Regions from separate parts of the Rubrivivax sp. JA1026 genome, predicted to be linked through region 1. Evidence: riboswitches for the same ligand, from Rfam matches in the RefSeq annotation. Region 1 holds a riboswitch; each other region holds the start of a gene.
What was found. A riboswitch is a leader RNA that binds a small molecule or an ion and turns the genes downstream of it on or off. The one in region 1 is predicted to bind cobalamin.
Positions count from the first base shown of each region.

Region 2: linked by a shared signal. The riboswitch ahead of G5B56_RS12835 (class I SAM-dependent methyltransferase) and the one ahead of G5B56_RS02880 (TonB-dependent receptor domain-containing protein) in region 1 are both predicted to bind cobalamin.
Region 3: linked by a shared signal. The riboswitch ahead of G5B56_RS07030 (TonB-dependent siderophore receptor) and the one ahead of G5B56_RS02880 (TonB-dependent receptor domain-containing protein) in region 1 are both predicted to bind cobalamin.

Region 1 covers NZ_JAALCQ010000001.1:630,230-634,886, reverse strand. Annotated here, with positions in the region: gene G5B56_RS02885 (cobyrinate a,c-diamide synthase) at 1-757, opposite strand, end outside; gene G5B56_RS02880 (TonB-dependent receptor domain-containing protein) at 775-2,616, opposite strand; cobalamin riboswitch at 2,687-2,924, opposite strand; gene G5B56_RS02875 (YeeE/YedE family protein) at 3,078-4,193, shown strand; gene G5B56_RS02870 (cytochrome C) at 4,240-4,566, shown strand; gene G5B56_RS02865 (NAD(P)/FAD-dependent oxidoreductase) at 4,577-4,657, shown strand, end outside.
Region 2 covers NZ_JAALCQ010000007.1:49,144-53,800, forward strand. Annotated here, with positions in the region: gene cobO (cob(I)yrinic acid a,c-diamide adenosyltransferase) at 1-27, opposite strand, end outside; gene G5B56_RS12830 (energy-coupling factor ABC transporter permease) at 40-690, opposite strand; cobalamin riboswitch at 860-1,119, opposite strand; cobalamin riboswitch at 1,155-1,380, shown strand; gene G5B56_RS12835 (class I SAM-dependent methyltransferase) at 1,447-2,229, shown strand; gene G5B56_RS12840 (TonB-dependent receptor) at 2,261-4,393, shown strand; gene G5B56_RS12845 (ABC transporter substrate-binding protein) at 4,387-4,657, shown strand, end outside.
Region 3 covers NZ_JAALCQ010000003.1:116,728-121,384, reverse strand. Annotated here, with positions in the region: gene kdsA (3-deoxy-8-phosphooctulonate synthase) at 1-122, opposite strand, end outside; gene G5B56_RS07035 (CTP synthase) at 119-1,780, opposite strand; cobalamin riboswitch at 1,913-2,165, shown strand; gene G5B56_RS07030 (TonB-dependent siderophore receptor) at 2,318-4,168, shown strand; gene G5B56_RS07025 (bifunctional adenosylcobinamide kinase/adenosylcobinamide-phosphate guanylyltransferase) at 4,191-4,657, shown strand, end outside.

The DNA of each region.
Region 1 (4,657 bases):
GATAGACGAACGCGAACGCCGCGTCGTGCGCGACGGCGATGCGCCGGCCGTCGAGCCGGCGTTGCGGCGCGGCCGGCGCGGCGACCGGCGGCGGCACCCACTGCGGCCAGTCGGCCAGGGCCCGCGCGCCCAGCGGTGTCGAGGCCAGCGCGTCGGCGGCGGCGTCGAGCCGGGTCAGCGCATCGGGCAGCTCGCCGGCGGCGCTCAGGCCGAGATGGCGCTCCGGCAGCGCGAAGCGGCCGTCGGCCGGCAGCGCGCCGGCCCAGCCGGCCTCGGGCGGCAGCGCCGCCTGCAGCATCGCCGCGTGGCGCGCGCCGCCGACGCGGTTGGCCAGCACACCGGCCCAGCGCAGCTCGCGCCAGCTGCGCAGCCCGTGCACGAGGGCGCCGAAGGTGGCGGCCATCTTCGCCGCGTCGATGACCGCCAGCACCGGCAGGCCGAAACGCTGCGCCAGGTCGGCCGCGCTGGGCTCGCCGTCGTACAGGCCCATCACGCCCTCGACGACGACGAGCTCGGCCTCGGCCGCCGCCTGTGCCAGACGCGCCGCGCAGTCGGCTTCGCCGTTGATCCACAGGTCCAGCGTGTCGACGCTGGCGCCGCTGGCCAGCGCCAGCCATTGGGGATCGAGGAAGTCGGGACCGCACTTGAAGGCCCGCACGCGCGCGCCGCGGCGCGCGTGCAGCCGCGCCAGCGCGCAGGCGACGGTGGTCTTGCCCTGGCCGGAGGCCGGGGCGGCGACGAGCACGACGGCGGCCATCGTCCCGGTCCCCGCGCTCAGACCGCCCAGCGCAGCACGACGAGCGCGCTGCGGCCGGCGACGTTGTAGCTGCGCGCGAGCGCGTAGTCCTTGTCGCCCGCGTTGTCGAGGCGCGCCTGCAGCGTCAGGCCCTTGCCGAGCTTGGTCTCGGCGCTCAGGTTGACGAGGCCGTAGCCGCCCAGGCGCCGGGTGTTGGCGGCGTCGTCCCAGCGTTCGCCGGCGGCCTGGACCTCGGCGCCGAGGCGCCAGCCGGCGAGCACGGTGTCCGCGCCCAGCGTCGCCAGGCGGCGCGCACGGCGGGCGATCAGCTTGTCGGTGGCCTCGTTCCTCGGGTCGTGGAAGTCCGCCGAGGCGCGCAGCGCGACGGCACCGACGCGCGTGCGGCCGGACAGCGTCAGCCCCTCGTAGCTCGCCTGGCCGACGTTCTCGTAGCAGCCGAAGCTCGAGGCGCAGGGGCCGGCGGCGCCGAAGACGATCAGGTCCTCGACCTTGTTGCGCCAGGCGACGAGGCCGATCTCGTGCTCGCCGGCGCTGCGGCGCAGGCCGATCTCGAGGTTGCGGCCGCTCTCGGGCACCAGGTTCGGGACGCCGTAGTCGCTGAAGCGCTGGTACAGCGTCGGCGCGCGGAACGAGGTCGCGGCCGACGCCGTCAGGCGCCAGGCCGGCGCGAAGCGCCAGCCCCAGGCCAGGCTGCCGGTGCCCTTGCCGCCGAACTCGCTGTCGTCGTCGTGGCGGGCGTGGGCCTGCAGCGAATGCACGCCGAACTCGCCGCGCCAGCCCAGCGCGACGCCGTCCTGCGAACGTTCGTCCTGCAGCCGCACGGCCGTGGCCGAGGCCAGGTTGTCCAGGCGGTCCTCGCGCCGCTCCAGCGTCAGCGAGACCCGCTGGCCGGGCCGCAACTGCTGCTCGTGCTGCAGCGTCAGGTCGCGCAAGCGCGTGCGCGTCTGGTAGATGCTCGGCTCGGTCTCGTAGAGGCTGCGCGACTCGGACAGCCGGGCGCTGCTCAGCGCCTGCTCGTTCCACTGGCCGCGCCAGGACAGCGCGGCGGTGCGCAGTTCGTGATGCGAGCGGTCGTCGCGCGTCGAGCTGCCGTCGTAGCGGGCGTTCAGGTGGCTGTCGGTCATCGAGGCCTCGACACGGTGCTCGGGCGCGAGCTGCCAGCCCACGCGGGCCTGCAGCGAACCGCGGCGCCAGCCGTCGGTATCGGGATTCTGGCCGTCGCGCGCATCGAAGCCGTTGCTGTCGCTCCAGCCGGCCGACAGCGCGTAGTCCAGGCGCCCGTCCGAGCCCGAGAGCCCGGCGTCGGCGAGCCGGCTGCCGCGGCTGCCCCAGCCCAGGCCGCCGCTGGCGCGCAGCGCGCCCTGGCCGCGGCGGGTGAAGACCTGCACCACGCCGCCGACGGCGTCCGAGCCGTAGACCGCGGCCGCCGGACCGCGCAGCACCTCGACGCGTTCGATGCGGTCCAGCGCGATCTGCTCCCAGGCGGCGCCGCCGGTGCTCTGCGAGTCGACGCGCACGCCGTCGACGTAGACCGCGGTGTGGCGCGTCTCGCCGCCGCGGATGTAGACGCTGGTGCTGCCGCCGGGGCCGCCGTTGCGGCTGATCTCGATGCCGGGCAGGCGGGCGAGCAGGTCGGCGACGCTGCTCGCGCCGCTGCGCTCGATCGCCGCGCGGTCGACGAGCGAGACGTCGGCCAGCGTCTGCGACAGACGCTCTTCGAGACGGCTGGCGGTGATGACGATCGGGTCTTCGCCGGCCTGGGCGAAGGCCGCCGGCGCGACGGCGGCGGCGACGGCGAGACGGGTGGCGAGAGCGCAGGCGCGCAGCGGGGCGTTCAAGCCCGGGACGGAAGTCGACATGAAAAAAGTCAGAGTCGGCGCGGCCGACCACCTCCCCGCAGCCGCCGCTGTACGGTGCCCGCGCCGCAGGCGCACGCACCCCCACGTTGGCCGGTATCCGGGCTGGCGGCGCGACCCGTGTGCCCTTCCCAGGCGCTTGACCCAGTGGATTCGACACGAGCGGAAGCCTGCGAGGGCTCCGACCGCTTACCGTTGCGGGGGCAGCTCAGGTTGGGGGCGAACCGGCGACACCGTGTCGCCCCTTCCTGATTCCCGTTGAACTGTCCCGGCAGACGCCGGGGACGAGCACCAACGGGGCGCATGATAGGCAAGGCCTCGGCAGCGCCGGGGCACGTTGCGCGATTCCTTGATGACAATCAAGCGAACGCCTCGACCGTCTTCCTTGCCTGGCGCAGAAGCACATGCGCATCGCGCACAAGCCGTGCGCCGGGACGGCCGGCAGCCGCCGCGACAATGCCGCCATGCCCACCGCGGAAGAACTCGACGCCCACCTGCGCCTGCTGCTGGCCGGCGCCTTCGTCATCGGCGCGGCTTTCGGCGCCGTCTCGCAGCGAACCCACTTCTGCACGATGGGCGCGCTGGCCGACGTCTTCGCCTTCGGCGACCGCACCCGGCTGCGGGCCTGGGTCGCCGCCGTCGCCGTCGCGGTGCTGGGCTTTCACCTGATGGTGGGCCTGGGCTGGGTGCGTGCGGCCGACAGCCTGTACGGCGGCACGCGCGTGGGCTGGCTGTCGGCGATCGTCGGTGGCGCGATGTTCGGCCTGGGCATGGTGCTGGCGTCGGGCTGCGCGGCACGCAACCTGGTGCGCCTGGGCGGCGGCAGCCTGAAGTCGCTGGTCGTCGTGCTCGTCGTCGGCGCCAGCGGCTTCGCGGCGATGAAAGGCGTCAGCGCCGTGCTGCGCGTGGCCAGCGTCGACCGCGTCGGCTTCGAGCTGCCGGCCGGCCAGGACGCGGCCGGTGCGCTGGCCGCCGCCACCGGCCTGCCGCTGCAGACGCTCGCCCCCTGGCTCGGCGCGGCGGTGGCCGCGGCGCTGCTGGCCTGGGTGCTGGCACGGCCCGAAGGCCGCGGCCGCGAGGTCGCCGGCGGCGCCGCGATCGGGGTGCTGGTGGTCGCCGCCTGGTGGCTGTCGGGCCGGCTGGGTTTCGTGCCCGAACACCCCGAGACGCTGGAGCCGGCCTTCCTGGCGACGAACTCGCGGCGCATGGAGTCGCTGAGCCTGGTCGCGCCACTGGCCTGGGGCCTGGACTGGCTGCTGTTCTTCAGCGACAGCCGCAAGACGCTGACGATCGGCATCTGCAGCGCCGCCGGCATCGTCGCCGGCTCGGCCGCGGTCGCGCTGGCCACACGCAGCTTTCGCTGGCAGGGTTTCGCCGGCACCGAGGACACGGCCGGCCATCTCGTCGGCGCGGTCCTGATGGGCACCGGCGGCGTCACCGCGCTGGGCTGCACCGTCGGGCAAGGAATCGCAGGTCTATCGACGCTTTCCGCGCATAGCGCCATCGCCGTCTCGGCTATGGTCCTCGGCGGCTTCGCAGGCTTGGCGCTGCAGCGCCGGCGCATCGAACGCTGCGGCTGAACCCACCACCCCACCACGATCGGAGGACAACGACATGAGATCGCCGATGCGACCGCTGCTGGTCGCGCTGGGCGCCGCGAGCCTGGCACTGCCGGCCGCCGCCGACCTGCGGGCCGACGAGGCGCTGGCCGCGCGCTCGGTCGCCGCCACCTGCGCCAACTGCCACGGCACCGACGGCCACTCGCGCACGGCGATCAAGTCGCTGGCGGGCCAGCCGGCCGAGCGCATCCTGCAGTCGATCGCCGACTACCGCAGCGGCGCGCAGCCGTCGACGATCATGGCGCAGATCCTGCGCGGCTACAGCGACGAGCAGCTGCGGCTGGCGGCGCACTGGTTCGCGGCGCAGCCGGCCCGGCCGGCCGACGCCCGCTAGGAGCGACACGATGCAGCAACCCGATCGTTTCGCCCTCTCGCGCCGCCGCCTGCTGGGCGCGGGGCTGGCCGGCGGCACGCTGGCGCTGGCC
Region 2 (4,657 bases), on a different contig from region 1:
ATCGAACGGGGGCGTTTCGATCTGCATGGCGGCGGCCCGTCAGGCGGCGGCGGTGAGCCGCTCGTCCAGGCAGGCGCGCGCCCAGCCGGCTTCGCGCCAGCGGCGCACGGCGCGCACGATCAGCAGCGTGAACACCGGCTCCAGCGCCACCAGCACGAGGTAGGACGAAGCGAAACGCGCCCAGTCGGCCAGCGGCGTCGCTTCCTGGCCGATGGCCAGCCAGAAGCCGACCATCGCCGTGACGCCGGCGTAGTAGGCCGCGTCCAGGCGCAGCACGGTGGCGACACGCGCCTCGCTGACCTGCGCGGCCGACAGGCGGCGGCCGATGCCGAAGTGAACCGCGGTGAGCGGCACGACCAGCGACAGCGTGTTCACCGCCAGGTGCACCAGATCCTGCGGCTCGAACAGCAGGCCTTGCAGCAGCAGGCCGAGCGCGAAGCCGAACAGCGTCGGCAGATAGCCCAGCAGCAGGTAGATCGGCATCGCGCCGATGAAGTGCAGCTCCGACGGGCCGACGGCCATGTGGAAGGACTGCATGAACAGCGAGAAGAACACCGCCGCGAGCGCCGTGCGCAGCCACAGCGCCGGGCGCTTGGCGAGTGCCGGCAGGTGCGCCAGCAGCACGCCGCCGGCGGCGACGTTGGCGGCGAGGATCTTGGTCTGGGCGAGGACGCCGGGTTCGATGTGCATCGGGTGCTCCTGGGTCGAGACGGCGCGACGACGGCGGCCCGCCGCCGCACGACGGCTCGGGCGCGGCGACACGGCACGCGCTGGGAAGGGACGGCTCGGAAAACGTGAGACGGGTTCGACGCGCCTGGCCGCTTCCCCGCGGCTGGCGCTACACGGCGCGCCGCTCGCGCGGGCACGCCACCTCGTTGGCCGGTATCCGGGCTGGCGGACCTGTCCGTGACGCCTTCCCGGTGGCGACGCTGGCGCGCCGCCGTCCCAGTGGCCGTGTCACGGGCCGGAAGAGCCGGCACGAAGCCGTCTTTCCGTCCGCTTACCGTTGCGGGGGCAGCTCAGGTTGGGGCTCGCGCCGTGACGGCCTCGCCCTTCCTGATTCCCGTTGAACTGCCTCGGCGGAGAGCCTCGGCGAGCACCAACGCGGCGCATGATACAGGTCAGGTCTCGCGGCGGGGCCGCCGGCGGCGCTGGTTATGATGCCGGCCGTTGGTGCTCGCGCCCACCCTCCGGTGGATGCAGTTCAACGGGAATCAGGGAGGGGCCTCGTGCCCCCAACCTGAGCTGCCCCCGCAACGGTAAGCGGACGGGGCCTCACAGGCCCCAGCTCGTGTCGAAGCCACTGGGAGTCGTCTCCTGGGAAGGACACACGGGTCGTCTCCGCCAGCCCGGATACCGGCCAACGAGGTGGCGTGCCGCGCGAGCGGCAGGCCGTAAGGCGCCAGGCTGCGGGGAAGCGGCCAGGGCGCGTACGCCGGTATTCCCATGTCTTCCAACGCGCCGGAACTCCGGCCCGACGCCGCCACGCCCTGCGCCTGGGGCGAGGCCGAAGCCGCGTTCTACGCGCACACCATCGTGCGCTCGGGTTACGCCCGCGCCGTGCTGCCGCTGCTGCCGCGCTCGCTGCCCGATCTGCTCGACATCGGTGCCGGCAGCGGCGTGCTCAGCCGCCGCATGCTCGCGCCCGGCGCGCGCTGGCACGCCGTCGAACCACAGCCCGAGATGCAGCGCCGGCTGCTCGCGCGGCGACCGGCGCTGGCCGTGCGCGGCATCCGCCTGGAGCTGTCGCCCGTCGACTGGACGCAGCTCGAGCCCGCCGTCGCCGCCGACACGCTGCTGGCCGCGCACCTGCCGCCGGCGCAGCGTGAACCCGCCGCCTTCCACGACGCGATGGCCACACGCTGGCGCCGCTGCATGGCCTGGGTCGTGCCGGCGCAGGCCGGGCCGGCGACGTTCTGCCTGGCCGGCGTGCTGACGCCCGAACTGCACGGCGCCGACACGCGCCCGGTCGTCGAACGTGTGCTCGCCGCACTGGGCCCCACACGCGCGCCGCAGGCGCTGCACTTCGCCGACTGGCGCTACGAGGTGTGTTTCGAGTCGCTTGCCGCGGCCCAGGCGCACGTCATCGAGCGCCTGCGTCTGCCGCCCGGCGACGACCGCCGGCCGCAGGTGCTGGCCCAGGTCGCCGCCTCGGCGCGGCCCGGCCGCCGCGGCCTGCGCCTGGGCTGCGCCAAACGCAGCGCGGTGCTGCTCTGGCACCGCGACTGACCCTGTTTCCCTCCCTCCAGAAGAAGAGACGATGAAGATGAAGCCACAGGAAAGATCACCGTCGCGCCACTGGCGCCCTGCCGTGCTGGCGCTGCTGCTGCCGGCCGCCGCCCAGGCCCAGAGCGAGGCCGTCGAGACGGTGCAGATCACCGCCGAGCGCCGCGTCGTCACCGCGACACGCGTCGCCGAAGACCCGCTGGATCTGCCGTTCAGCACCTACGCCGTCGGCCGCGACGAGATGGACGCCGTCGGCGCGCGCACGCTGGAAGACGCACTGCGCGCGGTGCCCGGGCTGCAGCACGGCACCCAGGGCAACTACTTCACGCGGTTCGAGACCCGCGGCCTGCGCGACACCCAGGACGTGCTGGTGCTGATCGACGGCGTGCCGCTGCGCCTGCTGCAGGGCAACGCCGACCTGACCTTGGTCGCGCCCGACCTGCTGGAACGCATCGAGTTCATCAAGGGCCCGGCTTCGGCGCTGTACGGCCGCAACGCGATCGGCGGCGTCGTGCAGATGTTCATCGAACCCGAGGCCGAAGGCGGCAGCGCGCGCGCGACGCTGGGCAGCTTCGGCCGCCGCGACCTCGGCCTGCGCCAGCGCTGGGACGGCGAACGCGGCCATCTGTCGGTGGGCGCCGCCTACAGCCGCGTCGACGGCTTCCAGGACGGCACGCCGCGCGACCAGGCCACGGCCAGCGTCGGCGGCGAGCTGGCGATGACCCGCGACTGGGCCAGCAGCGTGCAGCTCTTTTCCAGCCAGGTGAACGCCAAACGCGGCTCGATCGTGCCGCTGAAGGACGGCCATCCGATGTTCGGCATAGCCCCGGAGGACAACTACGGCATCCCCGGCGCGCACGTCGACGGCGAGTACCTGAGCCTGGCCTGGCGCAACCGCGTGCGGCTGACGCCGGCGATCAGCTTCGAGCACCTGAGCAGCATGGCGCGCTACGACCGCCTGTTCCAGGGCGGCATCACCATCGTGCCGCCGCCGGCCGCCGTCACCAAGGGCTGGTCGGAGACCGACACCCAGGACCGCGGGCTGTTCCACGAGTTCACGCTGAACGCCAAGGCCGAACTCGGTGTGACACGGCACGCGCTGCAGCTCGGGCTGAACCTCGAGTCCGGCTGGCAGGACCAGGCCTCGCCGTCGTTCAGCGGCGCACCGACCTATCGCGGCCCCGACTACGACACGCCGGTCAGCAACGTCGGCAGCGATCCGCGCGGCATCCGCGGCCCGGTGACCGACTCGCGCTTCGACCAGCGCGTGCGCAGCCTGTACCTGCAGGACCGCATCGACATCGGCGCGCTGAGCCTCAGCGCCGGCCTGCGCCACGACCGCTTCGAGCAGACGCTGCAGCGCAGCGGCACCGCCGTGCAGGCGGGCCAGGAGGCCAGCCGCACCAGCCCGCGGCTGGGCGCCGACTGGCGCTACGCGGCCTCGGCGGCGAGCGAGAACGCGCTGTTCGCCAACTGGGCCGAAGGCTTCCGGCCGCAGGCCGTGGCGCTGAACACGCGCTCGGGTGTCGTCGTGCCGGCGCTGCTGCGCCCGGAAGTCACGCGCAGCCTCGAGATCGGCGCCAAGGGCCGCGCGCTCGACGACCGCTGGAGCTACCAGGTGGCGCTGTTCCAGGCCGACAAGACCGACGGCCAGCGATCGTTTCGCACCGGGCCCGACAGCTTCATCTTCACCAATGCCAGCTCGCGCGTGCGCGGGCTGGAGACGCTGCTGCGCGCGCGGCTGTCGGCGGCCTGGTCGGGTTACGCCCACTACACCTGGCAGGACGCGCGGCTGCGCGACTTCCCGACCTATGACAGCGCCGGCAACCCGGGGCCGAACTACGCCGGCAACCGCATGCGCATGTCGGCGCGCCACATCGCCGGCGCCGGCCTCGCCTGGTCGCAAGGCGACTGGCAGTGGACGGGCAGCGCCAACCACGTCGGCCGCCGTCCGCTGCGCGACAACGTCGAGCACTCGCAGATCCTGCCGTCGTACACGCTGCTGGCGACGGCCGTCACCTGGCAGGCGACGCCGCGGCTGTCGGTGCAGGCCGGCGTCGACAACCTCGCCGACGTCGAGTACATCGCCGACGACTTCTCGTCGCAGGAAGCAGGCTGCTTCGGCACGCCGCGCAGCCTGTTCCTGCGGCTGAAGGCGCAGTGGTAAGCGGGCCTTCGTCGCCGGCGCGGCGGGCGCTGCTGGCGGGTGCCGCGCTGTGCTGTGCCGGGCGCGAGGCACAGGCCGCGGACACCTGGCCGCGCAGCGTCGTCGACGCGCTGGGGCGCAGGCTGCGGCTGGCCGCGCCGCCGCAGCGCATCGTCGCGATCTTTCCGAGCAACATCGAGATCGTCTTTGCGCTCGGGCTGGAGGCGCGTGTCGCGGCGATCGGCGGCCGCGTGCGATATCCCGAGGCGGCGCTGGCCAAACCGT
Region 3 (4,657 bases), on a different contig from region 1:
GAGGTGATCTCCTTCAGGCGCCCGGCGACGTCCATCTGGAGCTGCTCGCTCTCGACGACGCAGGGGCCGGAGATCAGGAAGAAGGGCCGGTCGATGCCGACCTCGAAACCGCAGAGCTTCATGCGACTGCCTTTTGCGCGACGCCTTCGCCGCGCCGCGCCTGGTGGTCCAGCGCCGCCTTGACGTAGCTGGAGAACAGCGGGTGCCCGCCCCAGGGCGTGCTCTTGAACTCGGGGTGGAACTGCACGCCCATGAACCACGGGTGGCGGTCCTGCGGCAGCTCGACGATCTCGGTCAGCTGCTCGCGCTGCGTCAGCGCGCTGATGACGAGGCCGGCGGCCTGCAGCCGGTCGAGGTAGTTGACGTTGGCCTCGTAGCGGTGGCGGTGGCGCTCGGTGACGACCGGGCCGTAGATCTGGTAGGCCAGCGTGCCGGGCTTGACGTCCGAGCTCTGCGCGCCCAGGCGCATCGTGCCGCCGAGGTCGGAGCTGGCGCTGCGCTTCTGGATCGAGCCGTCGCGGTCCTGCCATTCCTCGATCAGCGCGATCACCGGGTGCGGCGTCTGCGGCGCGAACTCGGTGCTGTTGGCGTTCTCCAGGCCGGCGACGTGGCGCGCGTACTCGATCGTCGCGACCTGCATGCCCAGGCAGATGCCGAGGTAGGGCAGGCGGTGCTCGCGGGCGAACTTGGCGGCCAGGATCTTGCCCTCGACGCCGCGCTGGCCGAAGCCGCCGGGCACGAGGATCGCGTCGTACTGCGCCAGCTGCGCGACGTTGTGCTCGTCCAGCGTCTCGGCGTCGACGTACTCGATGTCGACCTTGGCGTGGTTGTGGATGCCGGCGTGGCGCAGCGCCTCGTTGAGCGACTTGTACGAGTCCGACAGGTCGGTGTACTTGCCGCACATCGCGATCGTCACGCGGTTCTGCGGGTGCTCGACCTCCTGCACCAGCGTGTCCCAGCGGCGCAGGTCGGCGGGCTTGGTCAGCAGCTGCAGCTTCATGCAGATCAGCTCGTCCAGGCCCTGCTCGTGCAGCACGCGCGGCACCTTGTAGATCGTGTCGACGTCGGGCATCGAGATCACGCCGTGCTGAGGCACGTTCGTGAACAGGCTGATCTTCTCGCGCTCGTCGTCGGGGATGCGGCGGTCGGCGCGGCACAGCAGCGCGTCGGGCTGGATGCCGATCTCGCGCAGCTTCTGCACCGTGTGCTGCGTCGGCTTGGTCTTCAGCTCGCCGGCGGCGGCGATCCACGGCACGTAGGTCAGGTGCACGAAGGCGGTGTTCGCCGGGCCGAGCTTCAGGCTCAGCTGGCGCACGGCCTCCAGGAAGGGCAGCGACTCGATGTCGCCGACCGTGCCGCCGATCTCGACAATCGCGACGTCGACGTCGACGGCCCCGCGGCGCACGTAGTCCTGGATCTCGTTGGTGACGTGCGGGATCACCTGCACCGTCTTGCCGAGATAGTCGCCGCGGCGCTCCTTCTCGAGCACGCTCTTGTAGATCTGGCCGGTCGTGAAGTTGTTCGTGCGCTTCATCCGCGTGGTGATGAAACGCTCGTAGTGGCCGAGGTCGAGGTCGGTCTCGGCGCCGTCATCGGTGACGAACACCTCGCCGTGCTGGAACGGGCTCATCGTGCCCGGGTCGACGTTGAGGTACGGATCCAGCTTGATCAGGGTGACCTTCAGACCTCGCGACTCGAGGATCGCCGCCAGCGAGGCTGCCGCGATCCCCTTGCCGAGGGAGGACACCACGCCGCCGGTGACGAAGACGAACTTGGTCATGTCGCGTGGGGCACATGCGCAAGTCGCTGTGCCCAGGTGGTAAAGCGTGATTATAGGCGGCGCCCCCTGCCGCTCCCCGGTGCGCCGGCGCGCCGCTCGGGCGTGTCGCCGCGCCCCCCGGCGGTGCTAGACTTCGCGCCGCTTGCATCAGGTGCCCTCTTGCACGGCAGGTGTCGGAGGGTTGAACGGGAAGCCGGTGCGCGGCGCGTCCACGATGACGCGCGGCAATTCCGGCGCTGCCCCCGCAACGGTCGGCGAGGTGCGGTCAGCAATGCAGCCACTGGTCCAGCGAGGACTGGGAAGGCGCTGACGGCTTCGGTCCACGGTCAAACCGTCGGACCGGCACTCGCGAGCCCGGATACCGGCCCGATGCCAGGGATGCCGGCGTCGCGGTGGGCGGCGCGCACGAACCCCCGCGGCCCGGAGTCCGTCTTGACGTCCGCCGGCTCGGGTGACATCGGGCGTGCCGCGTTCCAGGACGGCGGCTTGACTCATCGCTGGTCCGCACGGGGTGTGCGGCTGGAGGCCCGCTTGTCCATGTCCTGTTTCGACCGCCGCACCGTCGTCGCGGTCGCCTGTTCGTTCGTCGCCGCCACTGCGGCGGCGCAATCCTCCGAAACCATCGTCGTCACCGGCTCGCGCGAGCCGCTGGCCGTCTCGCGGCTGGCCGCCGACGTCGTCGTGATCGACGGCGACACGCTGCGTGCCTCGGGCGCCACGTCGCTGGCCGACCTGCTGCGCGAGCAGGCCGGCGTGCAGCTGTCGCGCAGCGGCGGCCCCGGCGGCGCCACCTCGGTGATGATCCGCGGCGCCTCGGGCAGCCAGACCGTCGTGCTGGTCGATGGCGTGCGCATCGGCTCGGCGACGCTGGCCGACCCGTCGGTGCAGGCGCTGCCGCTGGCGCAGATCGAGCGTGTCGAAGTGCTGCGCGGCCCCGGCTCCAGCCTCTACGGCGCCGACGCCGTCGGGGGGGTCATCAACATCGTCACGCGCCGCGCCGACGCCGGCCTGCGTTTCGACGCCGCCGCCGCGTTCGGCGGCCGCGGCGCACGCGAGCTGTCGGCCGGTGCCAGCGGCAGCTTCGGCGCCTGGGATTTCGCCGCGTCGCTGGCCCGGCAGCACGACGACGGCGACAGCGCGCTGCGCCCCGGCGATCCGTACGGCAACTACAACGCCGACGACGACGGCTACACGCGCGACAGCGGCCAGGCACGCATCGGCTTCACGCCGGCGCCGGGCCACCGCATCGGCCTGTCGCTGCTGCGCAGCCGGCTGGAAACCCAGATCGACAGCACCGAGTACGCGCCGCCGAACTACGCCCCCGACAACACGCCGGACTTCCGCGACCAGCTCGACGTCGACGCCACCGCGCTCGACTGGCGCGGCACGCTCGCGCCGGGCCTGGTTGCGACACTGCGGGTCGACCGCGCGGTCGACGAGTCGCGCAGCGGCGAGGCGGTGGTCTACCGTTACCGCACCACGCGTGACCACGCGCTCGCGCAGTTGGCTTGGGAGACCGGCGTCGCCGGCCAGATCGTCGCCGCCGTCGAGCGTCTGGAAGAAGACGCCAAGACCGACAGCTACCGCGGTGATCGCGACACCGACAGTGCCGTGCTGTCCTGGACGGGCAGCGCCGGCCGTTACTCGTGGCAGGCCGACCTGCGCCGTGACGACAGCTCAGACTATGGCGCCCAAACCACCGGCCGCCTGGGCGGCAGCTTCGCGCTGACGCCCGCCTGGCGCTTGCGTGCGCTGGCCGGCAACAGCTTCCGCGCGCCGTCGTTCAACGACCTGCTGTACCCCGGCTACGGCGTGCCGGGCATCAAGCCGGAACGCGGGCGCAGCGTCGAGTTCGGCGTCGAGTGGGCCGCCGATGGCGACCGCGCCGCCCTGACGGTCTTCCGCAACCGGCTGAAGAACCTGATCGGGCCGGCCAAGGGCAGCCTGTGTCCTGACGACCCCCTCTACGCTTTGGGCTGCGTCGCCAACACTTCCCGCGCCCGTCTGCAGGGCGCGACGCTGTCGGGCGCCAAGGCGCTGGGCGACTGGTCGCTGCGCGCCCAGGTCGACTTCCTCGACGCCAAGAACGAGGACACCGGCGCCCGCCTGACGCGCCGTGCGGCGCACCAGGAGACGCTGGGCCTCGACTGGCGCCACGGCGTTTGGAACGCCGGGGCCAGCGTGCTGCACGTCGGCGCCCGGCCCGACAGCCGCGAACTCGGCGCCGAGACCACGCTGGACCTGAAGGCCGGCTGGCGCTTCGCCAAGGGCTGGACGCTGGAGAGCCGGCTGCTGAACGCGACCGACGAGGACCTCGAGCCCTCGGCCTACTACCGCGGCCCGGCCCGGCAGTTCTGGCTCGGCCTGCGCTACGAAGGCGGCGTCTGACGCCGCACGCCCGGGGCGGACGATGCACGAGCTGATCCTCGGCGGCGCCAAGAGCGGCAAGTCGCGCTGCGCCGAAACACGCGCGGCGCACTGGCTCGCGCTGCCGGGGCACGGCGCCGTGCTCGTCGCCACCGCGATGGCCGGCGACGACGAGATGCGCGCGCGCATCGAGCGTCACCGCGCCGACCGTGCCGCCCGCGTGCCGGGGCTGGCCACGCGCGAGGAGCCGCGTGCGCTGGCCGCCGTGCTGCGCGAGGAGTCGCAGCCCGGGCGCATGGTCGTCGTCGACTGCCTGACGCTGTGGCTCACCGGCCTGCTGATGCCGCTGGACGGCGCGCCGGTCGACGACCCGGCGGCCGAGGTCGACGCGCTCGTCGACGCGCTGGCCGCCGCGCGCGGCCCGGTGGTGCTCGTGTCCAACGAGATCGGCCTGGGCGTGACGCCGATGTCGCGCCAGGCGCGGCGCTTCGTCGACGAACTCGGCCGGCT